Regions from separate parts of the Bradyrhizobium sp. ISRA464 genome, predicted to be linked through region 1. Evidence: predicted binding sites of a transcription regulator. Region 1 holds the regulator's gene; each other region holds the start of a gene.
The links. Region 1 encodes PhoB, which activates phosphate uptake and scavenging genes when phosphate is short. Its sites were predicted from a motif close to TGTCATNNANCTGTCAT; they were not measured.
Positions count from the first base shown of each region.

Region 2: MTX19_RS21770 (RNA degradosome polyphosphate kinase) is a predicted target of PhoB. The motif match lies at 2,800-2,816, and genes of this name have one in related genera.
Region 3: MTX19_RS16290 (OprO/OprP family phosphate-selective porin) is a predicted target of PhoB. The motif match lies at 3,888-3,904, and genes of this name have one in related genera.
Region 4: phnC (phosphonate ABC transporter ATP-binding protein) is a predicted target of PhoB. The motif match lies at 1,856-1,872, and genes of this name have one in related genera.

Region 1 covers NZ_CP094526.1:928,529-935,950, forward strand. The annotation lists gene pstS (phosphate ABC transporter substrate-binding protein PstS) at 1-431, shown strand, start outside; gene pstC (phosphate ABC transporter permease subunit PstC) at 660-1,658, shown strand; gene pstA (phosphate ABC transporter permease PstA) at 1,663-2,508, shown strand; gene pstB (phosphate ABC transporter ATP-binding protein PstB) at 2,505-3,323, shown strand; gene phoU (phosphate signaling complex protein PhoU) at 3,335-4,054, shown strand; gene phoB (phosphate regulon transcriptional regulator PhoB) at 4,113-4,823, shown strand; gene MTX19_RS04340 (GcrA family cell cycle regulator) at 4,922-5,434, opposite strand; gene MTX19_RS04345 (aspartate aminotransferase family protein) at 5,919-7,127, shown strand; gene argF (ornithine carbamoyltransferase) at 7,127-7,422, shown strand, end outside.
Region 2 covers NZ_CP094526.1:4,611,652-4,619,073, reverse strand. The annotation lists gene ppx (exopolyphosphatase) at 1-508, opposite strand, end outside; gene MTX19_RS21770 (RNA degradosome polyphosphate kinase) at 521-2,725, opposite strand; gene MTX19_RS21765 (DnaA/Hda family protein) at 2,860-3,537, opposite strand; gene MTX19_RS21760 (CDP-alcohol phosphatidyltransferase family protein) at 3,556-4,098, opposite strand; gene purM (phosphoribosylformylglycinamidine cyclo-ligase) at 4,258-5,331, shown strand; gene purN (phosphoribosylglycinamide formyltransferase) at 5,328-5,978, shown strand; gene MTX19_RS21745 (cold-shock protein) at 6,063-6,266, opposite strand; gene rnd (ribonuclease D) at 6,607-7,422, opposite strand, start outside.
Region 3 covers NZ_CP094526.1:3,484,987-3,492,408, forward strand. The annotation lists partial or broken gene MTX19_RS16270 (SDR family oxidoreductase) at 1-224, shown strand, start outside; gene MTX19_RS16275 (DUF1330 domain-containing protein) at 231-527, shown strand; gene MTX19_RS16280 (zinc-binding alcohol dehydrogenase family protein) at 631-1,644, opposite strand; gene MTX19_RS16285 (helix-turn-helix domain-containing protein) at 1,765-2,142, shown strand; gene MTX19_RS16290 (OprO/OprP family phosphate-selective porin) at 2,229-3,824, opposite strand; gene MTX19_RS16295 (DegQ family serine endoprotease) at 4,194-5,552, shown strand; gene MTX19_RS16300 (replication-associated recombination protein A) at 5,549-6,883, shown strand; gene MTX19_RS16305 (alpha/beta hydrolase) at 6,888-7,422, opposite strand, start outside.
Region 4 covers NZ_CP094526.1:2,365,275-2,372,696, forward strand. The annotation lists gene MTX19_RS11060 (alpha-D-ribose 1-methylphosphonate 5-triphosphate diphosphatase) at 1-1,137, opposite strand, end outside; gene MTX19_RS11065 (chloramphenicol acetyltransferase) at 1,134-1,799, opposite strand; gene phnC (phosphonate ABC transporter ATP-binding protein) at 1,990-2,805, shown strand; gene phnD (phosphonate ABC transporter substrate-binding protein) at 2,885-3,814, shown strand; gene phnE (phosphonate ABC transporter, permease protein PhnE) at 3,897-4,781, shown strand; gene phnE (phosphonate ABC transporter, permease protein PhnE) at 4,778-5,626, shown strand; gene phnF (phosphonate metabolism transcriptional regulator PhnF) at 5,801-6,526, opposite strand; gene phnG (phosphonate C-P lyase system protein PhnG) at 6,631-7,092, shown strand; gene phnH (phosphonate C-P lyase system protein PhnH) at 7,097-7,422, shown strand, end outside.

The DNA.
Region 1 (7,422 bases):
CCAAGGGCAACGAGGGTGTTGCGGCGAACGTCGGCCAGACCAAGAACTCGATCGGCTATGTCGAGTATGCCTACGCCAAGCAGAACAAGCTGACCTACACCGCTCTGGTCAACAAGGCCGGCAAGACCATCCAGCCGACCAACGAAGCGTTCCAGGCCGCGGCCTCGAATGCCGACTGGGCCAACGCTCCCGGCTACTACCTGATCCTCACCGACCAGCCCGGCGACAAGTCCTGGCCGATCGTCGCTTCGACCTTCGTGCTGATGCACAAGGAAGCGGCCGACAAGGCGGCGTCGCAGGAAGCCCTCAAGTTCTTCAAGTACGCCTTCGACAAGGGCAGCAAGATGGCTGAGGATCTCGACTACATCCCGATGCCGGACTCCGTCATCAAGATGATCGAGAAGACCTGGAATTCCGACATCAAGAGCTGAGCGCTCTCGTTGCGATAGCGAACTTTCCCTCTCCCTTCCACGAAGGGAGAGGGGCGGCACTTCTGGACTACCTCTTGTGAATTTGACGTTCCGGCCGCTCGCAGGCGTTCCCTCACGCTCCGCCGGGCTCGCCGAACTCCAGCCCGCCACCCGGATGGCAGGCCAAAAGGGCGCAAGTGAATGCTGCCCGTGAAACGTAAAAGCGGACAGGGGATTAGCGTGGTAGATATGGCCGTTCAAAGCGACACGAGCAACGTGATCGACGCTCTCGGACCCTACGACCGCGCCAAGGCGCTGAGTGCTTTCAAGGCCGGCGATCTCACATTCTACTGGATCACCCGGATCTCCGCGATCTCGGTGCTGCTGATCCTTGGCGGAATCATCATCTCGCTGATCGTCGGCGCCTGGCCGGCGATGCGCGAATTCGGCTTCGCGTTTCTGACGACCCAGCGCTGGGCGCCGTCGGCCGATCCGCCGGTGCTCGGCGCGCTCGGGCCGGTTTACGGCACCATGCTGACCTCGATCATTGCGATGCTGATCGCAATTCCGGTCGGGCTCGGCATTGCTGTGTTCCTGACCGAGTTGTGCCCGCAATGGCTGCGCCGCCCGATCGGCATCGCGATCGAGCTGCTCGCCGGCATCCCCTCGATCATCTACGGCATGTGGGGCTTCTTCGTGCTCGGCCCGTTCCTGGCCAACACGTTCCAGCCGTTCATGATCAGGATCTTCGACGGCGTGCCGGTGCTCGGCAGCATCTTCGCCGGTCCGCCGTCCTATCTCAGCCTGTTCAACGCCTCGCTGATCCTCGCGATCATGGTGCTGCCGTTCATCACCGCGATCTCGGTCGACGTGTTCAAGACCGTGCCGGCGGTGCTGAAGGAAGCCGCCTACGGCATGGGCTGCACCACCTGGGAGGTCGTCCGCAGCGTCGTGATCCCCTACACCAGGGTCGGCGTGATCGGCGGCATCATGCTGGCACTCGGCCGCGCGCTCGGCGAAACCATGGCGGTGACCTTCATCATCGGCAACTCGTTCCGCATCTCCTCGTCGATCTTCGCGCCGGGCACCACGATCTCGGCGGCGATCGCCTCCGAATTCGCCGAGAGCGACGGCCTGCACCAGTCCGGCCTGATCCTGCTCGGCCTGCTCCTGTTCGTGCTGACCTTCTTCGTGCTGGCCGGAGCGCGGCTGATGCTGCTGCGGCTGGAAAAGAAAGCGGGGAAGTGACGCCATGAACCCGATCTACAAATCACGCCGCCGCAGTGACATCGTCGTCCGCGCCTTGTGCATCGGCGCCGCGCTGTTCGGCGTCACCTGGCTGGCGCTGATCCTGTTCACGCTGCTCTACAACGGCGTCGCGGGCCTGAGCGTGCAGCTCTTCACCCAGAACACGCCGCCGCCGGGCTCGACCGAGGGCGGCCTGCTCAACGCCATCGTCGGCTCGATCATCATGACGGTGATCGGGGTCGGCATCGGCGCGCCGCTCGGCCTGTTCGCCGGCACCTACCTTGCCGAATACGGCCGGCATGACAAGCTCACCTCGGTGATCCGCTTCATCAACGACATCCTGCTCAGCGCGCCCTCGATCATCATCGGCCTGTTCATCTATGGCGCCGTGGTGGTGCCGATGCGCGGCTTCTCGGCGATCGCCGGCGCGCTGGCGCTCGCCGTGATCGTGATCCCGGTCGTGCTGCGCACCACCGAGGACATGCTGCTGCTGGTGCCCAACCCGCTGCGTGAGGCGGCTTCCGCGCTCGGCCTGCCGCGCTCGCTGGTGATCAAGCGGATCGCCTATCGTGCCGCCCGATCGGGTCTGATCACCGGCGTGCTGCTGGCCACCGCCCGCGTCGCCGGCGAAACCGCGCCGCTGCTGTTCACCGCGCTGTCGAACCAGTTCTTCAGCCTGAGCCTGACCAGCACGATGGCCAACCTGCCGGTGACCATCAACAACTTCGTGCAAAGCCCCTACGCCTACTGGAAGGAGTTGGCGTGGAGCGGTGCATTGCTCATCACCATCACCGTGCTCGCGCTCAACATTGGCGCGCGTATCCTCGGTGCCGAAAGGGCCGCAAAATGACCGAGCTTTCCGTTTCGACGACTGTCGCGAGCCACGTTCCCCAGGTGCCGCTTCCGGAGGCACCGCCGAAAGTCACGGTGCGCAACCTCAACTTCTATTACGGCGAGCACCACGCGCTGAAGAACATCAACCTGACGCTGGGCACCAACCGCGTCACGGCGTTCATCGGTCCGTCGGGCTGTGGCAAGTCGACGCTGCTGCGCATCTTCAACCGGATGTATGACCTCTATCCGGGCCAGCGTGCCGTCGGCCAGTTGATGCTGGACCAGACCAACATCCTCGACCCCAAGCTCGACCTCAACCTGTTGCGCGCGCGGGTCGGCATGGTGTTCCAGAAACCGACGCCGTTCCCGATGACGATCTACGAGAACATCGCCTTCGGCATCCGTCTCTACGAGAAGATCTCGAAGTCCGAGATGGACGACCGCGTCGAGAAGGCGCTGCGCGGCGGTGCGCTGTGGAACGAGGTCAAGGACAAGCTGAACGCTTCGGGCCTCTCGCTCTCGGGCGGACAGCAGCAGCGCCTGTGCATCGCCCGCACGGTCGCGGTGCGGCCCGAGGTGATCCTGTTCGACGAGCCGTGCTCGGCGCTCGACCCGATCTCGACCGCCAAGGTCGAGGAGCTGATCCAGGAATTGTCCGAGGACTACACGATCGCGATCGTCACCCACAACATGCAGCAGGCGGCGCGCGTGTCCGACAAGACCGCCTTCATGTATCTTGGCGAACTGATCGAGTTCGACGACACCAACAAGATCTTCACCTCGCCGAGCGATCGACGCACCCAGGACTACATCACCGGCCGGTTCGGCTGAGGAGACACGCGATGGCTTCTGAACATACCGCCAAGGCATTCGACAGCGATCTGCAGGAACTCACCCGCCTGGTCGCCGAGATGGGCGGCCTCGCCGAGCGCATGATCACCGAGTCCGTCGACGCGCTGATCCGCCGCGACGTCGCGCTCGGCAAGCGCGTCGTCGCCGCCGACGTCGAGATCGACGGTCTGCAGCGCATCATCGAGGAGCGCGCGGTGCTGACGATCGCGCGCCGCCAGCCGATGGCGATCGACCTGCGCGAGATCGTCGGCGCGATGCGGGTGGCCACGGATCTCGAGCGGATCGGTGACCTCGCCAAGAACATGGGCAAGCGCGTCGCGGCGCTGGAGAGCGATTTCCAGCCGCTGAAGCTGATCCGCGGCCTCGAGCACATGACCGACCTCGTGCTGTCGCAGGTCAAGTCGGTGCTCGACGCCTACGCCGCACACGACCTGCCGGCTGCGATGACCGTCTGGAAAGGCGACGAGGAGGTCGACGCGATCTGCACCTCGCTGTTCCGCGAACTGCTCACCTACATGATGGAGGACCCGCGCAACATCTCGTTCTGCATCCATCTGATGTTCTGTGCCAAGAACATCGAACGCATCGGCGACCACGCCACCAATATCGCCGAAACCGTGTTCTACATGATCGAAGGCCAGCAGATCACCGACAAGCGACCGAAGGGCGACATGACCACCTTTGCCACGACGGTGCCGGGCAACGGCTAGCTGAGGTGCTTGGTTCGCGTCCGGGCAACGGATCAACACAGAGAAAGAACATAGACCGATGAGCGCACGCATTCTGGTAGTCGAAGACGAGGAAGCGCTGACGACGTTGTTGCGCTACAACCTCGACGCGGAAGGCTACGACGTCGAAACGGTCGGGCGCGGCGACGATGCCGACACAAGGCTGAAGGAGCGTATTCCCGATCTCGTGGTGCTTGACTGGATGCTGCCGGGCCTTTCCGGCATCGAATTGTGCCGCCGCCTGCGCGCGCGCCCCGAGACCAAGCAGCTTCCGATCATCATGCTGACCGCGCGCGGCGAGGAGAGCGAGCGGGTGCGCGGTCTCGCCACCGGCGCCGACGATTACATCGTCAAGCCGTTCTCGGTGCCGGAGCTGCTGGCGCGCGTGAAGGGCCTGTTGCGCCGCGCGAGCCCCGAGCGGCTCGCGACCGTGCTGACCTATGGCGACATCGAACTCGACCGCGAGAAGCGCCGCGTGGCGCGCTCGGGCCGTCCGATCGATCTCGGGCCGACCGAGTATCGCCTGCTCGAGTTCTTCCTCGAGCATCCCGGCCGCGTGTTCAGCCGCGAGCAGCTGCTCGACAGCGTCTGGGGCCGCGACATCTATATCGACGAGCGGACCGTCGACGTGCATATCGGCCGGCTGCGCAAGCTGCTCAATCCCGGCCGCGAGCAGGATCCGATCCGCACCGTGCGCGGCGCCGGCTATGCGCTGGACGACCGCTTCGCCAAGGCCGAGCCGCAGCAGTAAGCGTGAGTGTCGTCGCGGCGCCTGCCGGGACACATCACCAGACTCTGCAGGCATAAAAAATCCCCGCTTGCGCGGGGATTTCGTTTTATGAGCTGTGTTTACCGTGTCGGCGGTTTGTTGGCCGGGCGGCGCCGATCGGCGGCCGGCTGGTAGGCGACACGCGAGTGATGCGCGCAATAGGGCAGGCCGGTGAGCGCCTTGCCGCCGCAGAAGAAGAATTCGGGGCTCGAGGGGTCGCCGACCGGCCAGTGACACGTGGCCTCGCTCAGCTCGAGCAGCGACAGCCGCTGGCTCATCGGCACCACATTGTCATAGGCGACCGGATCCGGCTCCAGCTCGACCTCGAAGGCGTGCGCGAGCGCGGTGTTGCCGCGCGAGACCGGGCGCGCCACCCGCATCATGTGTTGGGCGGGACGGGCCTTGCGCTGCCGCGGGGCAGCCGTGGAGGGGGCCTTGGCACGGCCGGACAGGCCAAGCCGATGCACTTTGCCGATCACGGCGTTTCGCGTCACATTGCCGAGTTCCGCCGCAATCTGGCTGGCCGACAGGCCCGCCTCCCAGAGCTTCTTCAGCTGCTCGACGCGATCATCGGACCAGGTCAATACCGTCATCGCATTCTTCCCTTCGCCTTGCGCCGGCCAGACATTGGAGCGGCGCTGCGAGCCAAATCTGACAAATATCCCTGCGGTCAGAATCCCTTAGCCCTCGCCGGACGCGGTTTCGCGCCCGAACGTGTACGCAGAACGAAAGCTACTTAGAGGGTCCAATACTGCCGCACGAGATGTCGTATCCGACAGGCCAAACGCTACAATATGGCGTGACTCTGGCGCAAGAGTCCGCGGCAACGCGTCCACATGTTCCCACACTTATGCATTGCAATGAGGCTTTTCCACCTCACCGGAATGCACCGGATCGCGCGCGTTTCGCATTGCAGGAAGGTCACTTCGTGGCGATTGACAGCGACTGCCCGCAGCATACAATGTTCGCCACGTGCCGCCCGAAAAGGCGGCACGTTTTGTTTTCCGAAGCTGGCCGTTGCTGCGCTGGCGTCAAGGCACGCGGCAATTGTCGGCCTCAAACCCGTCAGTGATTGCCATGACCAATAGCGCCACGTCGCATCTGCTTCCCGTCTTCGCCAGGGTCGATCTCGGCTTCGAACGCGGCGAGGGCGCCTGGCTCATCGCAACCAACGGCGACCGCTACCTCGATTTCACGTCGGGTGTCGCGGTCAACGCGCTCGGGCACGCGCATCCGCATCTGGTCAAGGCGCTGCAGGAACAGGCGACCAAGCTCTGGCACATGTCGAACCTGTTCAAGAGCCCGGACGGCGAGGTGCTCGCCGCGCGGCTGTGCGAGCAGAGCTTTGCCGACTACGTGTTCTTCTGCAATTCCGGCGCGGAAGCGATGGAAGGCGTGATCAAGCTGGTCCGCCACTATCACTTCTCCAAGGGGCATCCCGAGCGCTACCGCATCATCACCTTCGAGGGCGCGTTCCATGGCCGCACGCTCGGAACGCTGGCCGCCACCGGTTCCGCCAAATATCTCGAGGGCTTCGGCCCGCCGATGGATGGTTTCGACCAGGTTCCGCACGGCGACATCGAGGCGGTGAAGAAGGCGATCGGGCCGCACACCGCCGGCATCCTGATCGAGCCGGTGCAGGGCGAGGGCGGCGTGCGTTCGGCGCCGCAAGCCTTCTTCAAGGCGTTGCGCCAGCTCTGCGACGAGCACGGCCTGTTGCTTGCGTTCGACGAGGTGCAGACCGGCATGGGCCGCACCGGCGAACTGTTCGCCTACAAGCGCGTCGGCGTGACGCCCGACGTGATGTCGCTTGCGAAGGCGCTCGGCGGCGGCTTCCCAATCGGCGCCGTGCTGGCGAGCGCAAAGGCCGCGGCTGGCATGGCGCCGGGTTCGCACGGCTCGACCTTCGGCGGCAATCCGCTGGCGGTGGCGGCGGCCAATGCCGTGCTCGACGTCATGCTCAAGCCTGGCTTCTTCGATCACGTGCAGAAGATGTCGTTGCTGCTCAAGCAGAAGCTCGCCTCGGCCGTCGACCGCTATCCCGGCGTGATTTCGGACGTGCGCGGCGAAGGCCTGTTGATCGGCGTCAAGGCCGTGGTGCCCTCGGGCGATCTCGTCACCGCGCTGCGTGAGCAGAAGCTGCTCACCGTCGGCGCCGGCGACAACGTCGTCCGGTTCCTGGCGCCCCTGATCGTCACCGAGGCCGAAATCGACCAGGCGATCGGAAGCCTTGAGCGCGCCTGTGCCGCGCTGGCGACCGCACAGCCGAAGAAGGCGGCAGGATGATGAGCAAGCCTGTCCGCCACTTCCTCGACATTAACGAATTGCCGCTCGCCGAGCTGCGCAACATGCTCTCGGCCGGCGCCGCCATGAAGGCGAAGCTGAAGGCCCACGAGAAGGGCAGGAAGCCGCTCGAAGGCAAGACGCTCGCGATGATCTTCGAGCGCCCGTCGACCCGCACGCGGGTGTCGTTCGACGTCGGCATGCGCCAGCTCGGCGGTGAATCGATCATGCTGACCGGCGCCGAGATGCAGCTCGGCCGCGGCGAGACCATCGCCGACACCGCGCGCGTGCTGTCGCG
Region 2 (7,422 bases), 3.7 Mb from region 1:
GCAACGCGAGGCTGCCAAGCGGCAGCGTGACGCCGCTGCGCACGCGATTGCCCCTCACGTCGATCAGTTCGAGCGAACCGCCGCCGAGATCGCCGACGATGCCGTTTGGATTGTGCACGCCGGAGACGACGCCGAGCGCCGACAGCTTTGCTTCGCGCGGCCCGGACAGAATTTCGATCTTTGCGCCGCAGATGCGTTCGGCCTTGGCGATGAAGTCAGAGCCGTTCTTGGCATCGCGGCAGGCCGCGGTTGCGATCGCGTAGACGCGGCCGACCTGCTGGATCTTGCACAGCGCGCGAAAGCGGCGAAGCGCGGTGAGTGCCTTGTTGACCGCATCGGTCGCGAGCAGGCCGGTGCTCTGCACCTCGCGGCCTAGCCCGCACAGAGCCTTCTCGTTGAAGATGGTGACGAGGCTGCGCGCCATCGCCTCGTAGACCACGAGACGAACAGAGTTCGAACCAATATCGATGACAGCGACGCTGGAAGCGCGCTTCCGCGGCCGCTTCACCGTGAAGCCCCCTTATGACGATGCCTGCTGACGTTCGTTACGACGCGTGAGCCGGCGCGGCGAAGATTCCTTGAGAGACTTACCACGGCCGGACAGACTCGGATTTGTCATGAAGTAGTTGTGCAGGTTGAAGGGCTCCTCGCCTTTCGCGGCCTTCATACGCGTTGACGATCCATCCGGCAACAATTGCCAGCTCTGCTCGGTGTCCTTCAGGTTTGCAACCATGATCTGTTCGAGAACCTGCTGATGCACCGTGGGATTTTGCAGCGGACAGAGAACCTCGACGCGACGGTCGAGGTTGCGCGGCATCATGTCTGCGGACGAGATATACACAGCAGCTTTTGTGCTCGGCAGGCCTTGCCCCATGCCGAAGCAGTAGATTCGGCCGTGTTCCAGGAACCGGCCGATCACCGACTTGACGCGGATGTTCTCCGACAATCCGGGCAGGCCGGGGCGCAGGCAGCAGATGCCGCGCACCACAAGCTCGATCGAGACGCCGGCCTGCGAGGCTTCGTACAGCGCGTCGATGATATCAGGATCGACCAGCGCATTCATCTTCATCCAGATCGCGCCGGGCCGTCCGTGACGGACGTGGGCGATCTCGTCGTGGATGTGCTCAATGATGCGCTTGCGCAGTGTCAGCGGCGACACCGCCATCTTCTCGATGTCGCTCGGTTCGGCATAGCCGGTGATGTAGTTGAATACGCGCGCGACGTCGCGGCCGATGATCGGGTCGGAGGTGAAGTAGGAGAGGTCGGTGTAGATGCGCGCGGTGACCGGATGATAGTTGCCGGTGCCGGTGTGCACATAGGTGGTGAGGCTGCCGGCCTCGCGGCGCACCACCATCGACAGCTTGGCGTGCGTCTTCAGCTCGATGAAGCCGTACACGACCTGCACGCCGGCGCGCTCGAGGTCGCGGGCCCAGCGGATGTTGGCTTCCTCGTCGAAGCGCGCCTTCAATTCGATCAACGCCGTCACCGACTTGCCCGCTTCGGCGGCTTCCGCGAGCGCGCGTACGATCGGTGAATTGTTCGAGGTGCGATAGAGCGTCTGCTTGATCGCGACGACGTCGGGATCGCGCGCTGCCTGCTGCAGGAACTGCACGACAACGTCGAACGATTCATAGGGGTGATGGACGATGAGGTCCTTCTGCCGGATGGCCGCGAAGATGTCGCCGCCATGATCGCGCACGCGCTCGGGATGGCGCGGGACGTAGGGCGGGAATTCAAGGTCGGGACGATCGAGGCGCGTGAGCTGCGAGAGCTCGTTCATCGCGAGCACGCCGTCGACCAGGAACACCTCGTCGTCGGACGCCGACAATGCGTGCTGCACGAAGCTGCGCAGCTCCTCCGGCATCTTGGCCTCGATCTCGAGCCGGATCACCGATCCGCGCCGGCGCCGCTTCAGCGCGGTCTCGAACACGCGGACCAGGTCTTCGGCCTCTTCCTCGATTTCCAGTTCTGAGTCGCGGATGATCCGGAACGCGCCCTGGCCCTTGACGGTGTAGCCGGGGAACAGACGGCCGATGAACAGGCCGGTGGCTTGTTCGAGCGTGATCAGGCGGGCCGGACCACCCTCCTTACTGGAGGGGAAGCGGATGAAGCGGTCGATCTTGCCCGGCATGCGGATCAGCGCATTCATCGGCTTGCCGTCGGAGATCCGCGACAGTTGCAGCGCGACGGTGAAACCGAGATTCGGAATGAACGGGAACGGGTGCGCCGGATCGATCGCCAACGGTGTCAGCAGCGGGAAGATGTTGTGGAGGAAGTGATCCTCGATCCAGGCCCGCTCGGACTTGGTGACGTCGCGCCCGTCGACGAGCTGGATGCCGACCTCGGACAGGATGGTGCGGAGGTCGCGCCAGATCGCCTGCTGGTCGGAGGCGAGCTGCGACACGTTCTTGTTGATCACAACGAGCTGCTCGGACGGGGTGAGGCCGTCAGGGCTGCGCTCCGGGATGCCTTCACGGACCTGCGCCTTGATGCCGGCGACGCGGACCATGAAGAACTCGTCAAGGTTATTGGCCGAAATCGACAGGAATCGAACCCGCTCCAGCACGGGATGACCTGTGTTGACCGACTCCTCGAGCACCCGGCGATTGAAATGCAGCCAGGAGAGCTCGCGATTGATGAATCGCTCGGGGCTGGTCGCAATCGCGGGGAGTGCGGCAACATCCGGCTCTTTGTCTTTGATTTCAATAGCTTGCGACGAGTCCATTAAATGTCGATCCAATCCGAAGCATCGGCCCTGAGCGGTCTAGCCGAGAGCCGCACCGACCATGTGATATTGCGATGACGTTTCGATGACATTGATGTTCCAGCCGCTTCCGCCGTCAAGCCGGGCGGCCCCGTTCAGGCATCGCGCAACAACTCCGCCGCCAGTGCCCGGGTGACCGGCCGGCCGAGCCGGAGCGCCTCGGTGTCCAACAGCTCGACCGCTTGCCGGACGGCGGCATAGGAGCGCTCGATCCGGGTGGTCAGGTAGCTCACGATCTGCTCGTCCACGGTCATCTGGCGGTCGGCGCAGAATTTCACGATCAGGCCGCGGAACAGCTGGTCGTCGGGCGGCAGCAGTGTCACCGTCGGCACCGCGCGGAGCCGCGAACGCAGGTCGCGCAGGTCGATCTCGAAGGCCGACGGCGGTACGCGGGCCGTCAGCAGCACGAAGGCATCATCCTGGCGCGCGAGATTCATCAGGTGGAACATCGCGCGCTCGTCGAAATCCGACGGCCTGAGGTCTTCAAGCACCAGCGCGCCGGTCACCAGCGCGCCGGGTACGGCATCCGCAGTGAGCGCGTGCGCCGAGGTCGAGCGTGCGCCGGCGTGCTCGGCCCAGATCGCGGCGAGGTGGCTCTTGCCGGAGCCCTCCGGCCCGACCAGCAGCATGATGCGGTTCGGCCAGTCCGGCCAGCGGTCGACGAGCGTCAACGCGGCTTCGTTGGCCGGCCCCTCAAGGAAGTCGTCACGCGTCAGTCTTTCCTCGTGCGGCAGCGCCAGGGCCAATTGACGAGGTTGAACGCTACCAGCCACACAAATCTCCAAACCAGGCTATCGGGCTTCGATCGTGCTCATGTGCCGCAGCCACTCCACGAGATAGAGGGACACCGAAACCAAAGTAAAGATCGTGACCAGCCCCATCAGGATCAGGTCGTAGGGGTGCGGCTGAAAGCCGAAGCCGAGCGAGGCCAGCACCAGCGCCGCGAACGCGACCTGCGCCACCGTGTTGAGCTTCGACACCATCAGCGGCTTCATCTCGACCGGCTTGTCGAACAACCATGACACAATCACGGCGGACACGATCATGATATCGCGCGACACGACGAGGATCACGAGCCAGCGCGGCACCGCGCCCCAGATTCCGAGCGAAACATAGATCGACACCAGCAACGCCTTGTCGGCGAGCGGATCGAGCAGGGCGCCAAGCTCGCTCGTCATGTTGAAGCGCTTGGCAAGAAACCCGTCGACCGCGTCCGAGACCCCGGCGATCACGAAGATCGCAAACGCGATCTCCATCTGGCTGGAGACGATGGCCCAGACGATCACCGGCACCAAGATGATGCGGCCGAGGGTAATGATGTTCGGAATGCTCAACTTGGTCGCTTCCCGGCTAGAAGCCTGATTTTACTCAATATCCGGCTCTTGGCAGCAACGGACCGATGTTATCTACATAGTATCGTGGCCGCATTGCCGCGAGCCATTGCACGGGGGCGGAATTCCTCGTAACCAGCCCCTGATCATCTGGAATTGGGCATGACCGAGCGCAAAAACGGGCTCACTTACGCGGATTCGGGCGTCGACATCGACGCCGGCAATCGTCTGGTCGATCTGATCAAGCCGATGGTGCGGGCGACCGCACGCCCAGGCGCGGATGCCGAGATCGGCGGCTTCGGCGGCTTGTTCGACCTCAAGGCCGCCGGCTTCAAGGATCCCGTCCTGGTGGCGGCGACCGACGGCGTCGGCACCAAGCTCAAGATCGCGATCGAAACCGGCATCCACGGCGGCATCGGCGTCGACCTGGTCGCGATGTCGGTGAACGACCTTGTCGTGCAGGGCGCGGAACCGCTGTTCTTTCTCGACTATTTCGCCTGCGGCAAGCTCGATCCGGAGGCCACCGCCGCGATCGTCGCCGGCATCGCCGAAGGCTGCCGGGAATCCGGCTGCGCCCTGATCGGCGGTGAGACCGCCGAGATGCCGGGCCTCTACAAGGACGGCGACTACGACCTCGGCGGCTTTGCCGTCGGCGCGGCCGAGCGCGGCACCTTGCTGCCGAGCGCCGATATCGCCGTGGGCGACGCGGTGATCGGCTTGGCCTCCTCGGGCGTGCACTCCAACGGCTATTCGCTGGTGCGCAAGATCGTCGAGCAATCCAGGGTTCCCTACGATGCGCCGGCGTCGTTCTCGCCGGTGATGACGCTGGGCGCGGCGCTGCTGACGCCGACGCGGCTTTACGTGAAATCCTGCCTGCGCGCGATCCGCGAGACCGGCGCGGTGAAGGGCCTCGCCCATATCACCGGCGGCGGCTTCACCGACAACATCCCGCGTGTGCTGCCCAAGCATCTCGGCGTTGGCATCGATCTGTCGCGGCTGCCGGTCCTGCCGGTGTTCAAATGGCTGGCGGAGCTGGGCGGCATCGCCGAGCTCGAGCTGCTGCGCACCTTCAACTGCGGCATCGGCATGATCGCGATCGTCAAGGCTGATGCGGTCGACCGGGTAACCGAGGTCTTCACCGCAAGCGGCGAGACCGTGGCTGTCCTCGGCGAGGTGATCGCGGCCAAGGACGAGCATCGCGTGGTCTACAGCGGTCATCTCGATCTCGCCCAATGAAGCGCCGCGTCGCCATTCTGATCTCCGGCCGCGGCTCCAACATGGCCGCGCTGATCGAGGCCGCCAGGGCACCGGACTTTCCGGCCGAGATCGTGGTCGTGATCTCCAACCGCGCCGACGCCGCCGGGCTTGAGAAGGCGTCCGCAGCCGGCATTCCGACCGCTATCGTCGAGAGCAAGCCGTTCGGCAAGGATCGCGCCGGCTTCGAGGCGGTGCTGCAACGGGCGCTCGACGAAAAGCAGGTCGAGCTGATCTGCCTCGGCGGCTTCATGCGGCTGTTTACTGCCGATTTCGCGCGGCGCTGGTATGGCCGGATGCTCAACATCCACCCCTCGCTGCTGCCGTGTTTCCCCGGCCTCGATCCGCACGGCCAGGCGTTGCGCGCGGGCGTCAAGCTTTCCGGTGCGACGGTGCATTTCGTGATCCCGGAGACCGACGCGGGTCCGATCGTGATGCAGGGCGCGGTCACCGTCGCCGATGACGATACGCCCGAGACGCTCGCCGCGCGCGTCATCACAATCGAGCATCGCATCTACCCCGAGGCGCTGCGGCTGTTGGCGAGCGGCCGGCTGGAGCTGGACGGGGACCGCTGCAAGACGCTGGGCAGCGCCGCGTCCGATCGCACGTTGATCGCGCCGATGGGGTGAGGCGCGTAAGCGCAAAAAAGAAATCCCCCGGGGTGATGCGGCCGGGGGAGGCATCAGGATTGGTTGCGCCGACGGCGCCGACGTTCAGTTGACCTTGAGATTTTCCGCCGACGTCTTGCCGCGGCTCTCCACCAGCTCGTACTCGATCGCCTGGTTCTCGTTGAGTGTGGTAAGGCCTGCGCGTTCGACCGCCGAGATGTGAACGAACACGTCCTTGTCTCCGACTGCCGGCTTGATGAACCCGTAACCCTTGGTCGGGTTGAACCACTTGACGGTACCCTTCGGCATCGCCTTTCTCCCAGTTTAGACATAAAAAAGACGCGGCCACGTTTCGCACGTGCCACGCCACAAACGGGCTTCCCGGTGTCTGTTCAATTCCCGAATCTTCAAGTCCGAAGTCTTGTCTCTCGAAGCCTTGGATCTCAACGTCGCGAAACGCACAGTCGAACGGCCGCAGTCCGATTGTGCAGGGATTGCAACATGAAAATCCTGAGTTAGCAAGCCTCCGGCGCGGGGCGACAGTTTCATGTGGCGCAACCGGAGCCTGTGGCCGCCGGAAACAATCTGTTGCATTCGGCCAATGGCCGACAGCCAGGGAACCGGACGACATCTCCGGGCACGGCGCGCGCTACCCCCGGTCGACCCGCACCACGCGGCCCTTGTCGATGGCGAGCGCGAGCTGGCCGTGCTTCAGCTTCAACGCGGCCTCGCCGAACAATTCGCGACGCCAGCCGTGCAGGGCGCCGACATCGGCATTGTCGCTGGCCGCGATCTGCTCGAGATCGTCGACGGTCGCGATCACCTTGCTCGCAACCGCGTGCCGCTCCGAGGTCATGCGCAGCAGCACCTTCAACAGCTCGACGGTGGCAGCGCCATTGGCATTGTTGCGCGGCTTTTCCAGCTTCGGCAGCGAGGCCTGGTCGCGCGCGAGCCCGCGCTGCACGGCGGCGATGATATCCGCGCCCCATTTCGAGCGCTCGAAGCCCTTCGGCAGCGAGCGCAGATTGGCGAGCTTCTCGAGCGACGTCGGCGCATGGGTTGCGATATCGCCGACCGCGTCGTCCTTCAGCACGCGCGAGCGCGGCACGTCGCGGCTCTGCGCTTCCTGTTCGCGCCAGGCCGCGACCTCGATCAGGACGGCGAGCTCGCGCGGCTTGCGCACGCGGGTCTTGAGCCGCTCCCAGGCACGCTCGGGGTGGAAGTCGTAGGTCTTCGGCGAGGTCAGAATCTCCATCTCCTCGCTGACCCAGTCGCTGCGGCCGCGCTTCTTCAGGTCGGCGTCGAGCGTCGCGAACACCTCGCGCAGATGGGTGACGTCGGAGACGGCATAGAGGACCTGCTCGTTGGTCAGCGGGCGGCGCGACCAGTCGGTGAAGCGGTGGGTCTTGTCGGGGCGGTGCCCGGTCACGCGGTCGACGAGCTGGTCGTAGGCGATGCTGTCGCC
Region 3 (7,422 bases), 2.6 Mb from region 1:
GGGTGGAGACCTTCGTCAAGGATCTGGCGAAGCAGAACGGCCAGTCGGTGGACGAGGCGGCCTCGAATTTCGTCAAGCAACACAGGCCGACCTCGCTGTTGCAGCGCTTTGCCAGCACCGAGGAAATCGCCAATCTCGTGGTCTATATCTGTTCGAAGCAGGCCTCCGCGACCAACGGCGCTGCGCTCCGCGCCGAAGGTGGCATCGTCAACACCATCGCGTGAGGGCGCATGCCGGCTTATGCAATCTCAGAGGTCGAGATGCGGGACGCCGCTGCGTTCGAGGCCTATCGTACGCTGGCTGCGAAGAGCATCGCGCAATATGGCGGACGTTACATCGTGCGCGGCGGTGCGGCCGAAGTGGTGGATGGTGGTCCTCCGCCGAAGGCCATCGTCATCGTCGAATTTCCGGCGATGGCGATCTTGCGGGAATGGTACGCGTCGCCGGAATACGCCGAAGCGCTGAAGTTGCGCGCGACCGCTCTCGAGCGGCGGCTGATCTTCGTGGAGGGCGTCGCGCCGGCGTAGGATCCTGATGGTACGACGGGTTAGCGTTAGCGTAACCCACCGCTCTTCAAAAATGCGTGGGTGGGTTACGCCTTCGGCGAACCCACCCTGCGCAATCGTGGGCTTACCACCCCTCCAGCACGATCTTGCCGCGCGACTTGCCGCTCTCGAGCAGCGCGTGGGCGCGCTTGAGATTGGCGGCGTTGATAGTGCCGAAGGTCTGGTCGAGGGTGGTGCGCAGCACGCCCTTGTCGATGAGGTCCGAGACATCATTGAGCAGATGATTCTGCGCGATCATGTCTGATGTCTGGAATGAGGAGCGCGTGAACATCGACTCCCAGTGCACCGACACCGCCTTGCCCTTGAATACGGCGACGTTGAACTCCGGCGGATCGTCGATCAGGCCGAACTTGCCCTGCGGCGCGATGAAGTCGGCGATCGACTTGTAGTGCTGGTCGGTGAAAGTGAGGCTGGCGACCAGCCCGACCGGTGGCAGCTTCAGCTTCTCGATCTGCTCCTTCATCGGCTTGGCATGATCGATCACGGCATGGGCACCGAGATCGAGGCACCATTTCTGAGATTCCGGACGCGTTGCCGTTGCGAGCACGGTCAAGCCGGTGAGCCCGCGCGCGAGTTGGATCAGGATCGAGCCGACGCCGCCGGCGCCGCCGATGATCAGAAGCGTGCGCGGATCGAGGCTCTTGCCCGGCACCGCGCCGAGCCGGTCGAACAGCAGTTCCCAGGCGGTGATCGAGGTCAGCGGCAGCGCCGCGGCCTGCGCGAATGACAGCGATTTGGGCTTCTTCCCGACGATGCGCTCGTCGACCAGGTGAAACTCCGAATTGGTGCCCTGGCGCTGGATCGAGCCGGCGTAGAACACCTCGTCGCCCGGCTTGAACAGGCTGACATCGGGGCCGACCGCGTCGACCACGCCGGCCGCATCGAAGCCGAGGATCTTGTACTCGCCCGCGGGCGGCGCCGCGCGCTTGCGCACCTTGTAGTCGACCGGGTTGGCCGAGATCGCCTTCACCGCGACCCGGATGTCGCGCCCCTTCGGCTCCGGCTTTGCAGTCTCGAAATCAATGAGCGAATCCGCCGCCTCGATCGGCAGCGATTTTTGGTATCCGACGGCCTTCATGGCTTGTCTCCATTGGTGGCGGCGATTGCCTGTTGTCTAACTGTCGCGCTGGCCTCCACTTGGCAAGTACTGTAAATTCAGGGAACTAGTCCCCGTTTGGATACTATTGGGAAAAATCCGATGAAACGGAAGAATTTCGCGCGTCGGCCGGGGTGTGCGGTCGAGGCGGCGCTCGACCTGATCGACGGCAAATGGAAGGGCGTGATCCTGTTTCATCTGCAGGCCGGCACCCAGCGCTTTGGCGAGTTGCGGCGGCGGATGCCCGGCATCACCCAGCGGATGTTGACCAAGCAGCTGCGTGCGCTCGAGGACGATGGTCTCGTGATCCGCAAGGTCTATGCCGAGGTGCCGCCGCGGGTCGAGTACACGCTGTCCGAACTCGGCGAGAGCCTGCGCCCGGTGATCGATATACTCAAGGCGTGGGGCGAGAGCCACCAGGAGCGGTTGTCCTGTGCGCCGGCGCCGGAGGTGGTGAGGAAGCCGAAGCGCGCGGCTTGAGCCGCGAGGAGATGAGGAGAGTGAAAACCGGGAGCAGGGTGCGGCTCCCGGTTTTGGCTACGGTGACCGACGGCGATCAGGCCGCGTCAGAATGCGACCTGCGTGCGCATCGCCACGGCGTCGAACTTCGAGCCGACGTCGGCGGGCGAGGTCGGCGATGCCTGCCTGGCGACGTTGCCGTGCAGGTAGTCCAGCATGAAGCGGATGTTGCCGTTGACGTACCAGTTCAGCGCGGCAGTGTAGACGGTCTGCCGTCCGCCGGCGACGCCGGTTGCCGATCCGATCTGATCGTTCAGGTCGATCGTGCTGACGCGTCCGGCGATTTCCCAGGCGCCCCAGCCGCCGCCGTCAAGCGAGAATGGGTGCGCCGGCTTGATGCCGTTATAGGCGGCCGCCGCCGCGTTGTAGGTGTGCGTCTCGCCGGTCAGCACGTAGCCAGCCTGCGCGTAACCGCCCTGGAATTTCAGGCTTGGCGCACCGATCGGTGGCAGGCCGGTGTTCGCGCCACGATCGACATTGAACCAGAAATACTCGCCCTGCAGGATCAGCGGGCCATAGGTCGCAGCCGCTTCGACGCTGTAGACCTGCGCGCCCGACGCGTTGGCGATCGCGCCGGTCGTCGCCAGCACGGTGGGGTCGATGCGGAGCTCAGGCCGGTCGCTGAGCGTGACCGTCTGCGCCTGCGTCAGCAGATTCCGCGCCGGCTGGATCAGCCATTCTGCATCGGCGCCGATATGCACCGAGTAATCCCTGCCGCTGATCGGGTTGCCGGCGATACGGGCGACTGCGCCATATTGCTCGGTGCTTGCGGCCGGCGAGGTGCTCGATGCCGAGTGCAGTGCGCCGGTGGACGGTCCGGTAACATAGCCGCCGACCCAAAGCTGATCGTTCCACCAGCGGGTGCCGACGGTCGAACGGAAGTCGCCGGCCGCGATGTTGGTCGCGACGACGCCGGCCGAGGCGCGCTCCATGAACAGGATGTCGTTGGAGCTCGTGGCCTCGTCGAGTGTGTAGGGCAGGTCCATGATGCCGCCTTCAATCGCCATCTTGCCGCCGAACGGCTTGAAGCCGGTATAGCTCAGATAGGCGTTCTCGATGCCGGAGACGCCGCCGCCCGGCAGCGATCCCGGCGCCGAACCGCCGAAGCCGTCGGAAGAGCCGCCGAAGTCGTAGATCAGTGCGAAATTCCAGTCGCTGAGGAACTTGCCGACGACGCCGATGCGTGCGCGGCGGACGTTCTCGCCGCTGTCGAGCTTTTGCGGCGATGTCCCCGCGGAGTTGGGACGATAGTCGTAACCGCCGACGTCCCAGTGCACGCGGCTCGTGATCGCGATGCAGTTCTGCTCGTCCGCGGTGCAGATCGTCGGCCGGTTGTTCGGCATCGACACCACGACGCCGGACGGCGCGATCGGACCCTTGACCGGAATGGCGGCGTTGGCGTTGGCGACGCTCGAGGCCTTTGCATCCGCCGCCTTCGCATGCGCGTTCGCGGCGGCCGCCGTCGCCGCGTTCGCGTTGCTCTGCTTCTGCAGCTTGTCGATCTTCTGCTCCAGCACGCGGAGCTGCTGCTTGAGCAGCGCGATCTCCGCGTCGCTGTTGCTTGCCGATTCCGAATGTGCCGGCGAGGTGGCGAGTGCTCCCGCCACGCCGAGGGCGATTGCCCCCAATCTTGTCGCGCCCATCTTACGCTCCCCTGTTGAGATGAAGTCCCCCACTCACTGAGAGCCGAGTCCTAGGAGCGTATCGTGACTGACGCACGACAGCGCCGTCCGGGCTTGCGGTTCCGCTTGTCGTGTGCCGGCAACAAGCGAAGCTGCGCAGTGAGATGACGACCATCATAGGGGCTTGGCGGCGTGCATCAACGTGCCCCAGGCCGGTTTTGCACCGCTCGGTTGGGCGTCGGACGTCACGAGGTGGGGCGCCAGATATTGAGCCGTATACCCTTCAATTGCCATACGAACGCGCCTATATTCCGGCGTTTTCCGCAAGAGGTGAGAATGCTCCGATTCATCCGCTTTGCCGCTATTCCCGTCCTGTGCACGCTGGCCTTCATGGCAAGCCTTGACCCTGCCGCGGCGCAGGACCGTCGCGTCCCGTCCTCGCAGGCGGAGCTGCAGCTGTCCTACGCGCCGATCGTGCAGCGGGTGCAGCCGGCGGTGGTCAATGTCTACGCGGCCAAGATGGTGCAGAACCGCAATCCGCTCCTGGACGATCCGATCTTCCGCCGCTTCTTCGGCGTGCCGGGACAGCAGCCCGAGCAGATGCAGCGCTCGCTCGGCTCTGGCGTGATGGTCGATGCGTCCGGTCTCGTCGTCACAAACAATCACGTGATCGAGGGCGCCGACCAGGTGAAGGTCTCGCTCGCCGATAAGCGCGAATACGAGGCCGAGATCGTGCTGAAGGACAGCCGCACCGATCTCGCGGTGCTGCGCCTGAAGGACACCAACAAGGAGAAATTCGCGACGCTCGACTTCGCCAATTCCGACCAGTTGCAGGTCGGAGACGTCGTGCTCGCGATCGGCAACCCGTTCGGCGTCGGCCAGACCGTCACGCACGGCATCATCTCGGCGCTGGCGCGCACCCAGGTCGGCATCACGGATTATCAATTCTTCATCCAGACCGATGCCGCGATCAATCCCGGCAATTCGGGCGGCGCGCTGGTCGACATGACCGGCCGGCTCGCCGGCATCAACACCGCGATCTTCTCGCGCTCCGGCGGCTCGCAGGGCATCGGCTTTGCGATTCCCGCCAACATGGTGCGCGTGGTGGTGGCCTCGGCCAAGAGCGGCGGCAAGGCGGTGAAGCGGCCGTGGCTCGGCGCGCGGCTGCAGGCGGTGACGCCAGAGATCGCCGAGACGCTGGGGCTCAAGCTGCCGACCGGCGCGCTGGTTGCCAACGTCGCGCCGAACAGCCCGGCGGCGAAGGCGGGGCTGAAGCTGTCCGACCTGATCGTTGCGATCGACGGCACGCCGATCGACGATCCCAATGCGTTCGACTACCGCTTCGCCACCCGGCCGCTTGGCGGCAGCGCGGAGATCGACGTGCAGCGCGGCGGCAAGCCGGTGAAGCTGACGGTGCCGCTGGAGACCGCGCCGGACACCAACCGTGACGAGATCGTGCTGACCGCGCGCTCGCCGTTCCAGGGCGCCAGGGTCGCCAACATCTCGCCAGCGCTGGCCGACGAGCTGCATCTCGACGCGGGAGCTGAGGGTGTCGTGGTGACCGAACTTGCCGATGACGGCACGGCGGCCAATGTCGGCTTCCAGAAGGGTGACATCATCATCGCGGTCAATAACCAGAAGATCGCGCGGACCAGCGATCTCGAGAGGGCATCGAAGACGGGGACGCGGATCTGGCGGATTACGCTGGTGCGCGCCGGCCAGCAGATCAACGTGACGCTTGGCGGATGAGCCCGAAGCAACCACGCGAGGCTTCCAATCTGTTCGCTGCGGCGGGGATGGAGCAGGATGCGCCGCATCCGCTCCCCGACCGTCTGCGCCCGCGGACGCTTGCCGATGTCGTCGGCCAGGATCACATTCTCGGTCCCGACGGCGCGCTGACCCGCATGCTGGAGACGCGCACGCTGGGCTCGCTGGTGTTCTGGGGCCCGCCCGGCACCGGCAAGACCACTGTGGCGCGGCTGTTGGCCGACGCCACTGAGCTGCATTTCGAGCAGATCTCGGCGGTGTTCTCCGGCGTCGCTGATCTGAAGAAGGCGTTTGATGCCGCGCGCGCCCGCCGTGAGACCGGCAAGGGCACGCTCCTGTTCGTCGACGAGGTGCATCGCTTCAATCGCGCGCAACAGGATTCCTTCCTGCCCGTGATGGAGGACGGCACCGTGGTGCTGGTCGGCGCCACTACGGAAAATCCCTCGTTCGAGCTCAACGCGGCGCTCCTGTCGCGCGCCCGCGTGCTGGTGTTTCACTCGCTCGACGCGGCCGCGATCGAAAAGCTGTTCGCCAATGCCGAGAAGGTCGAGGGCAGGAAGCTGCCGCTTGATGCCGAGGCGCGTGCGGTGCTGGTGCGGATGGCCGATGGCGACGGCCGCGCCTCGCTGACGCTCGCCGAAGAGGTCTGGCGCGCCGCGCGCAAGGGCGAGGTGTTCAACGCGGCGCAGCTGCAGGACATCCTGCAACGCCGCGCGCCGATCTACGACAAGTCGGCCGACGGTCACTACAACCTGATCTCGGCGCTGCATAAGTCGGTGCGCGGCTCCGATCCGGACGCGGCACTGTATTATCTTGCGCGCATGTTCGATGCCGGCGAGGACCCGCTGTTCTTGGCGCGGCGGGTGGTGCGCATGGCGGTGGAGGATATCGGGCTCGCCGATCCACAGGCGCTGGTGATCTGCAACGCCGCCAAGGATGCCTACGACTTCCTCGGCTCGCCCGAGGGCGAGCTCGCGATCGCGCAGGCCGTGATCTATCTCGCCACCGCGCCGAAATCGAACGCGGCCTACACCGCGTTCGGGGCTGCGATGCAGACCGCCAAGCAGGGCGGCTCGCTGCTGCCGCCGAAGCACATCCTGAATTCGCCGACGAAGCTGATGAAGTCGGAAGGCTACGGCTCCGGCTATCAATACGATCACGATATGCCCGATGCGTTCTCCGGTCAGGACTATTTCCCGGAGGCGTTGGGACGCCAGACCTTCTACGATCCGCCGGACCGCGGCTTCGAACGCGAGATCCGCAAGCGGCTGGATTATTGGGAAAGGCTTCGCAAGGAGCGAGGCGGCAAATAGCGCCTCACTTTCCGCTCTTCACGAAGTCCAGCATCTGGTCGGTCAGCCGCGTGTCCGATGTGTTGATTGAATAGACCTCCGACACGTGGCTGTGCTGCGGCAGCATGAAGGTGCGTGCACAGCCGCTCGGCCGCTTGCAGGTGGCCTGCTTCAACAGCTCGAACTGCTCGACAAAGCGCGGCGGGTCGAGCTCGGCCGCGGCGACCATCATCGGGATCGGGCTCGCGACCAGGCCCTGCAGTGAGGAGCGCTCGGCGTAGCGCGACGGGTCGGAGCCGTAATAGGCGAGCTCGGCATCGCCGACCGGAGAGGCCGTCAGGTCATAGATGCCCGACACCATGATGGCGCCGGCAAGCCCGCCGCCCTTCACCTTGTGGAATTCGGGATGGGAAACATAGCTCGCGACATGGATCGCACCGGCCGAATGGCCCATCAGGAAGATGCGCGCGGGATCGCCGCCGCGCTCGCCGATCTTCTCCGAGACCCATTGCACGATCGCGCCCATGTCCTCAGGGCCGGCCGGCCACGGGAAGGCGGGC
Region 4 (7,422 bases), 1.4 Mb from region 1:
ATGAACGAGGCAGCTTGCATCAGCTAGATGCACCAATCGTCCGGCGGCAATCACTGCGACGATGCGTGGCCGCAGCGGCACCTTGTCGTCGACGATGACGATGTCGGCGCGGCGGCCCGTGGCCAGCACGCCGCGATCATCGAGCCCCGCGGCGCGCGCCGGCGCCGAGGAGATCAGGTCCCAGGCCTTGGCGAGTGGCAGGGTGCCGTCGGCCACCAGGCGGAACGCTGCGAGCAACTGCGCTGGATAATAGTAGTCCGATGCCAGCACCGAGCAGAGGCCCTTCGCGATCATGTCGGATGCCTTGGTCCAGCCGGTGTGGCTGCCGCCGCGCACCACATTCGGGGCGCCGAACACGATGAAGTCACCGGCTGCGGCTGCGTCGCGCGCGGTCTCCTCGTTGATCGGGAATTCGGCGATCGCGGCGCCCCGTGCACGAAACTCCTGGCGCATGGCGGGGCTGCTGTCGTCATGTGAGAGCATGCGGATGCCGGCGGCGCGCGCCGCGGCGGCCAGACGCGCGATCGAGGCGGGTACGTCGGGGCGGCGGGCGACGATCCGGTCGAGCATCTCGTTGATCGCCTCGACCGAGAGCCCAGAGCGCTCGGCGAGCTGGTTGCGCTTGTTCGGCTTGACGTTGCTGTGATCGTTGAAGGCGAACAGATCGATGCGGCCCTCGGCGAGCCATTGCGTGATCTCGGCCTCGGCATCGAGATTGTGGGTCTCGTGGCGCAGGTGGAAGCGTGTATCGGCGGCAAGCTGCGGCCGCAAGGCCTCGATCGTATCGAGCAGTTTCCGCGCATTGTCGGCGCTGCGCAGGCCGGGCTCCCACGACCAGGTCGCGCCGTGGAACACGGTGGTGATGCCGTTGGCGATCGCCTGCCGGTCGCTGTCGACAAGCGCGACGTCGGTCGGGAAGTCGACGCCGGGGCGCGGCATCATCTGCCGCTCGAAGGCATCGCCGTGCAGGTCGACGATGCCGGGCAGCACCAACAGCCCGTTGGCGTCAAGATGAAGGGCCGCGCGGCCCTGCTCGGCGTCGAGCGACGCGATGTCGCGTCCCGTGGTTCGAAGCGATGTCTCGACGAACGCCCCGTCGATCAGCGCGCGGCCGCCTTCGATGAAAATGTCGGTCACGATGCGGCACTCCGCTGGTTTTCCTGTAATTCGGAAGCGCTCTCAGCTTCGTACTTGTCGAGGAAACCTTCCACCGGAAGCTTGCGAAAATCGGGCAGGGCGCGGCGGAGCGTCTCATGGTCCCAGTCCCACCACGCCAGTGCGATGAGACGATTCGCGATTGCCGCGGAGAAACGCGGCTTGATTGGCCGCGCCGGATTGCTGGCAACGATCGTGTAGGCAGGCACGTCCTTGGTGACGATCGCGCCGGCGGCGACGACGGCGCCGGTGCCGATGTTCCGGCCCGGTAATATGATCGCACCGTGACCGATCCAAACGTCATGGCCGATATGCACGTGATGCGCACGTCGCCAGCTGAAGAAGTCGGTGTCGTCGCTCTCTCCGGGAAAATAGGCGCTGGCGCGGTAGGTGAAATGCGCTTGCGTGGCGCGATGCATCGGATGATTCCCGGGATTGATCCGGGTCATTGCTGCGATCGAGCAGAGCTTTCCGATCGTCGTATAGGTGATCTGGCTGTCATTCACGACGTAAGAGTAGTCGTCCATGCTCACTTCGAGCAGGATCGTGCGCGCGCCGACCTCGGTATAGGTGCCGAGCTTGCTCTCGCGCACCGACGCACTGGGATCGATCGTCGGTACGACCGAGAGTTTCTTTCCGGGCATCGGGGCCTCCGCAAATCATGGCTTCCGGGGAGATGCGCTCGTCTTCACGGTGCTTGATGACAAGATCATGACGTTGCGATGGCGGCAAGAGAGGTGGTGTGGACGATCGCCGCACCGCAGCAGCATCGTCACATAACTGTAAGACAGCGGGGATAGCGATGGCCCCATCGAGACGCGGGTGGAGCATTGCATGCTGTTGGTGGAAGGTCTGACGTGCCGTTTCGGCGCAAAAGCCGCGGTCGATAACGCGTCGTTCTCGATTGCGCCGGGCAGCTTCGTCGGCGTGATCGGCCGCTCCGGTGCCGGCAAGTCGACGCTGCTGCGGATGATCAACCGCCTCGCCGCCCCGACCTCCGGCCGTATCCTGTTCGAAGGCACCGACGTCACCGCGCTGCGCGGCAAGGCGCTGCGGCAGTGGCGCGCGCGCTCGGCGATGATCTTTCAGCAATTCAATCTCGTCGGCAGGCTCGATGTTCTGACCAACGTGCTGATGGGGCGGCTTGCCGAAATCCCGTCGTGGCGCTCGCTGGCGCAGATGTGGCCGGAGCACGACCGGGCGCTTGCGATGTCCGCGCTCGAGCAGTTCGACATTGCGCAACTCGCCGCGCAGCGCGCCGACCAGCTCTCCGGCGGCCAGCAGCAGCGCGTCGCGATCGCCCGCGCGCTGGTGCAGGAACCCGACATCATCCTGGCCGACGAGCCGATCGCGTCGCTCGATCCGCGCAATACCAAGATCGTGATGGACGCGCTGCTGCGCATCAACAAGCATTTCGGCATCACCGTGCTCTGCAACCTGCATTCGCTCGATCTGGCGCGCACCTATTGCGACCGCCTGATCGGCATGGCGGCCGGCCGCGTGGTGTTCGACGGTCAACCATCGATGCTGACCGACCACATCGCCCGAGAGCTCTACGACCTCGAGGCCAATGACGTCATCGGCGCGGCGCCGTTGTCCGTGCCCGAGGGTACAAACGTTCCGGCGCTCGGCACCGCAGCTGCGGCCTGAGCGGCGCGCATTTTTCCGATCAGGATGGACGGGCATTTCGCCCGGCCAAACAGGCGTAACCACAACAAGGGGGTTTATCATGATCACTCGTCGTACCGTTTTGGCCGGCGCTGCCTCGCTGGCGTTCGCCGGCTCGGCTTCGGCCTCGGACTGGAAGACGAAATATCCGGAGATCACCTTCGCCGTGATCCCGGCCGAGAACGGTTCCGGCGTCACCGAGCGCTTCGGGCCGCTTATCAGCTACTTGTCGAAGGAGCTCGGCATCAAGGTGAACCTGCGCGTCGCCAACGACTACGCGGCCGTGATCGAGGGCCAGCGCGCCGGCAACATTCAGATCGGCTATTACGGTCCGGCATCGTTCTCGCGCGCCCTTCTCACCGGCGTCAAGACCGACGCCTTCGTGATCGACGTCAATGCCGACGGCTCCAAGGGCTACTATTCGGTGTTCTACGTGCTCGCCAAGAGCCCGTACCAGAAGGTCGAAGACCTCAAGGGCAAGAATCTCGGCCTGGTCGATCCCAACTCGACCTCCGGCAACAACATGCCGCGCTTCAAGCTGAACCAGATGGGCATCGATCCGGACAGCTTCTTCTCCAAGGTGATCTTCACCGGCAGCCACGAGAACGCCGTGCTGGCGCTCGCGCAGGGCACCGTCGACGTTGCCGCCAACTGGTGGAACGCCGACGACGACTCCAACCTCACTCGCATGCTCAACAAGAACATGGTGAAGTCGAGCGACGGCACGCCGTTGAAGAAGGAGGACTTCCGCATCATCTCGAAGTCCGACCTCATCATCAACTCGCCCTATGCCTATCTCCGCGACCTGCCCGACGACATGAAGGCCGCGATCAAGCAGGCGTTCCTGGATGCGGCGACGAAGGATCCGGAGGCCTTCAAGAAGCTGTCCGACGGCAAGAACCGTCCGTGGCAGCCGATCACCAACGCCGACTACGACAAGACCATCGAGCTGATCAAGTTCGTGGACAATCTGCGCAAGAAGGCGTCCTGATCGCGCACGCATTGAATTGGGCCGGGTTCCATGACCCGGCCCTTTCTCCGTCTAACTTCTCGAGCAGATGGGCCCCGCGTCGATGGCGACCGCCGTATCCATCCTTCCAGCCCAGCAACTGGCGGCGCTGAATGACGCCTATCGCAAGGCGGTCGCGCGCAAGCGGCTGAAGGCGACGCTGGCGATCGCCGTCTTTTGCGCGGCGCTTCTGATCGCAGCGCTCGGCGCGGAAGTGAATCTGCGCACGCTGTTCGCCTATTTCGGCAACTTCGTCAGCTATTTCGATCGCATCCTCACCCTCGATTCAGGTGGACGGGTCTGGACCAATCCGGCCGAGTGGTTCTGGGGCTGGAAGAAATGGTTGCGGTTGCTCGGCGAGACGCTCCTGATCAGCTATGTCGGCACGCTGATCGGCGCCGTGCTCGCCTTCGCGCTGAATTTCTTCGCCGCCCAGAACACCTCGCCGTCGCCATGGCTCCGCTTCACGGTGTGCCGCCTGCTGGAGTTCGCCCGCACGGTGCCCGGCATCGTGTTCGCGCTGATCTTCGTGATTGCCTTCGGCCTCGGACCGATGGCCGGCGTGCTGGCGATCGCGATTCACTCCACCGGCGCGCTCGGCAAATTGTTCGCCGAGATCGTCGAGAACGCGGACATGAAGCCGGTCGAAGGCATTCGCTCCACCGGCGCGAGCTGGCTGTCCTGCATGCGCTTCGCCGTGCTGCCCCAGGTCGCGGCGGGTTATGCCAGCTATGCGCTGCTGCGGTTCGAGATCAACGTCCGCGAGGCCTCGGTCATGGGCTTCGTCGGCGCCGGCGGCATCGGTCAGGAGCTCGTGGTCGCGATCCGCAAGTTCTATTATTCCGACGTCAGCGCCATCCTCGTGATGATCATCGTCACGGTCTTCATCATCGACATCTCGACCGGTTGGCTGCGCGGCCGGCTGTTCGGCAAGGAGACGCGCCGGTGAGCCAGCTGCCGAAGCCGGATACGGGCGAACTGCGGGCGAAATATCCCGATGTCTTCAACCGGCCCGCCTCGGCGCGGCTGGCGACGCCGGCGATGATCGTAGCTGCGCTCGCGATCTTCGTGTTCGGCCTGGTCGATCTCGATTTCTCGCCGACGAAACTGATTACCGGGATCGGTCAGCTCGGCTGGATCACCATGATGATGATCCCGCCGAATCCCGGCTCGTCGCTGCCGCTCTACATGCAGGCGCTCGGCGAGACGCTGTCGATTGCGCTGCTTGGCACCACGCTTGCGGCGTTGATGGCGCTGCCGGTCAGCCTGCTGGCGGCACGCAACATCATCCCGTCGAACCTGATCCGCTTTCCGGTGCGTCGCTTCCTGGATTCGATCCGCGGCGTCGATACGCTGATCTGGGCGCTGGTCTGGATCAACGTCGTTGGTCTCGGCCCGTTTGCCGGCGTGCTGGCGATCGCGGTGTCGGATTTCGGTGCGTTCGGAAAGCTGTTCTCCGAGGCGATCGAGGCGGCCGACCGCAAGCAGGTCGAGGGCATCAGGGCCTCCGGCGGCAATGCGCTGCATGAAATCCGCTTCGGCCTGTTGCCGCAGGTGCTGCCGGTCATCGCGGGGCAGGTGCTCTATTTCATCGAGTCCAACACTCGTTCGGCTACGATCATCGGCATCGTCGGCGCCGGCGGCATCGGCCTGCAGCTCGCCGAGCAGATCCGCGTGCTGGAGTGGCAGAAGGTGTCGTTCCTGATCCTGATGATCCTGATCGCGGTCGCCGCGATCGACTTCATCTCGAGCAGGTTGCGCTTCGCCATCATCGGGCAAAGGGCGGTGGCCTAGCAAGTCACCTCGCCCCGCTCTTGCGGGGAGAGGTCGGATTGCGAAGCAATCCGGGTGAGGGGAGCTCCCCGCACTCATATCTGTCCAGTTCGCGGCAGCAGCCCCTCACCCCGACCCTCCAAGAGCGAGCTTCGCTCGTCTCGACCCCGTAAGAACGGGGAGAGGGAGGGATACTCAACTGTTCTCCACCAGAAACTCCACGCGCTCGGCGGCGAAGCGAGAGCGCTTGGTGACCAGCGGTTTGTCAGCAGTGTCGACGTCGGTGGCATCGACGACGAGCACCGCGTGGCCCAGCGCGAGATTGAGCCGCACGGCATCGGTGGCATCGACGATCGCTCCGGTGATCCGGGTCAAGGAGCGCCGGTAGTCCCTGACGCCGTAATGCGCCAGCAGTTTCGTCATGGAGCGGACGTTGGCGAACACGTTGCCGGCATCGGGAAAGCGTTCGGCCGACAGCCAGGTGGTGGAGACGCAGATCGGCGTGCGGTCGGCGAGGCGGACCGACTCGATCCGGATCAGCGGGGCGCCGAGTTTCAGGCCCAGCTCGCGGGCGATCTCGCGGGTGGCGACGTCGCCGCGGGCCTCGATCAGCTGGCCGCGCGGCTCGTGTCCGCCGGCGCCGACGATCTCGGAAAATCGGGTGCGTGAGCGCAGGGGATAGGCGAGGCGCTGCGCTTCGACATAGGTGCCGCTGCCGCGCTCGGCGCGCACCAGGCCGCGTTCCGCCAGCGCCGCGAGCGCGCGCCGCACGGTGTGGCGGTTGACGCGATAGGTCTCCGCGATCTCCATCTCGCCGGGCAGCTTTTCGCCGGCGACGAAGCGGCCGTCAGCGATGCCGCGCTCGATGCCGTCGGCGACCTGCCGCCACAAGGCGACGCCGGAACTTTCCTGCATGCTCATGACGCCGTGATATCAGAAATCTTCAGTTTGTCACGAAACAGTCATGGCGCTTCGCTATCAAGTTGTCTATTAACGTAGACAACTTGAGTCAGGCAAGGTTGCTCATGAGTTCGGCCGGTCGGAACAGCAAAGAGGCGCAGCGCAAGGCCGCAATGGCGGTGCTGGCGCATTCCGGCGCCGCCGAGATCGCGGAGCGAATGCGGCAGATCGCGGTGCCGGCGCATGAAAATCTCCGCGAGCCCGAGAATGGCCTCGTGATGCTGCGCGGCCGGGTCGGCGGCGACGGCGCGCCGTTCAATCTCGGCGAGGCGACGGTGTCGCGCGCCGCAGTGCGGCTTGCGACCGGCGAGGTGGGCTTCGGCTACACGCTCGGCCGCGATGCACAAAAGGCGCAGATGATCGCGCTGTGTGACGCTATGGTGCAATCGGCGGAGTTGTCCGGCGAGGTGGAGGCGAAGGTGATCGCGCCGCTGCGTGCGGCGGTCGACGCTGAACGCAGCCGCAAGGCCGCCGAGACCGCGGCGACGCGGGTCGATTTCTACACCATGGTGCGCGGCGAAGGATGATACGATGACGACGGTTGCCGAATTGCCCGCAGATTTTTCCGACAAGGTGTTGTCGGCGCAGTCGACGTTCCGCTCGGTAATGGACGCAATGGCGCGCCCGGGCAGCGTCCAGCGCGTCGCGGCGCAGGCGGGGACGCCCGCCGGCATGATGCGCGGCACGGCTGCGATTGCGCTGACGCTGTTCGATCACGACACGCCGATTTGGCTCGATGGCGCGATGTCGGCGACGCCGGATGTCGCGAGATGGCTGAAGTTTCACACCAGCGCGCCGGTGATTGCGGATTCTACGGTCGCCAGTTTCGCGCTGATCGGCGATGCGGCGAGCCTGCC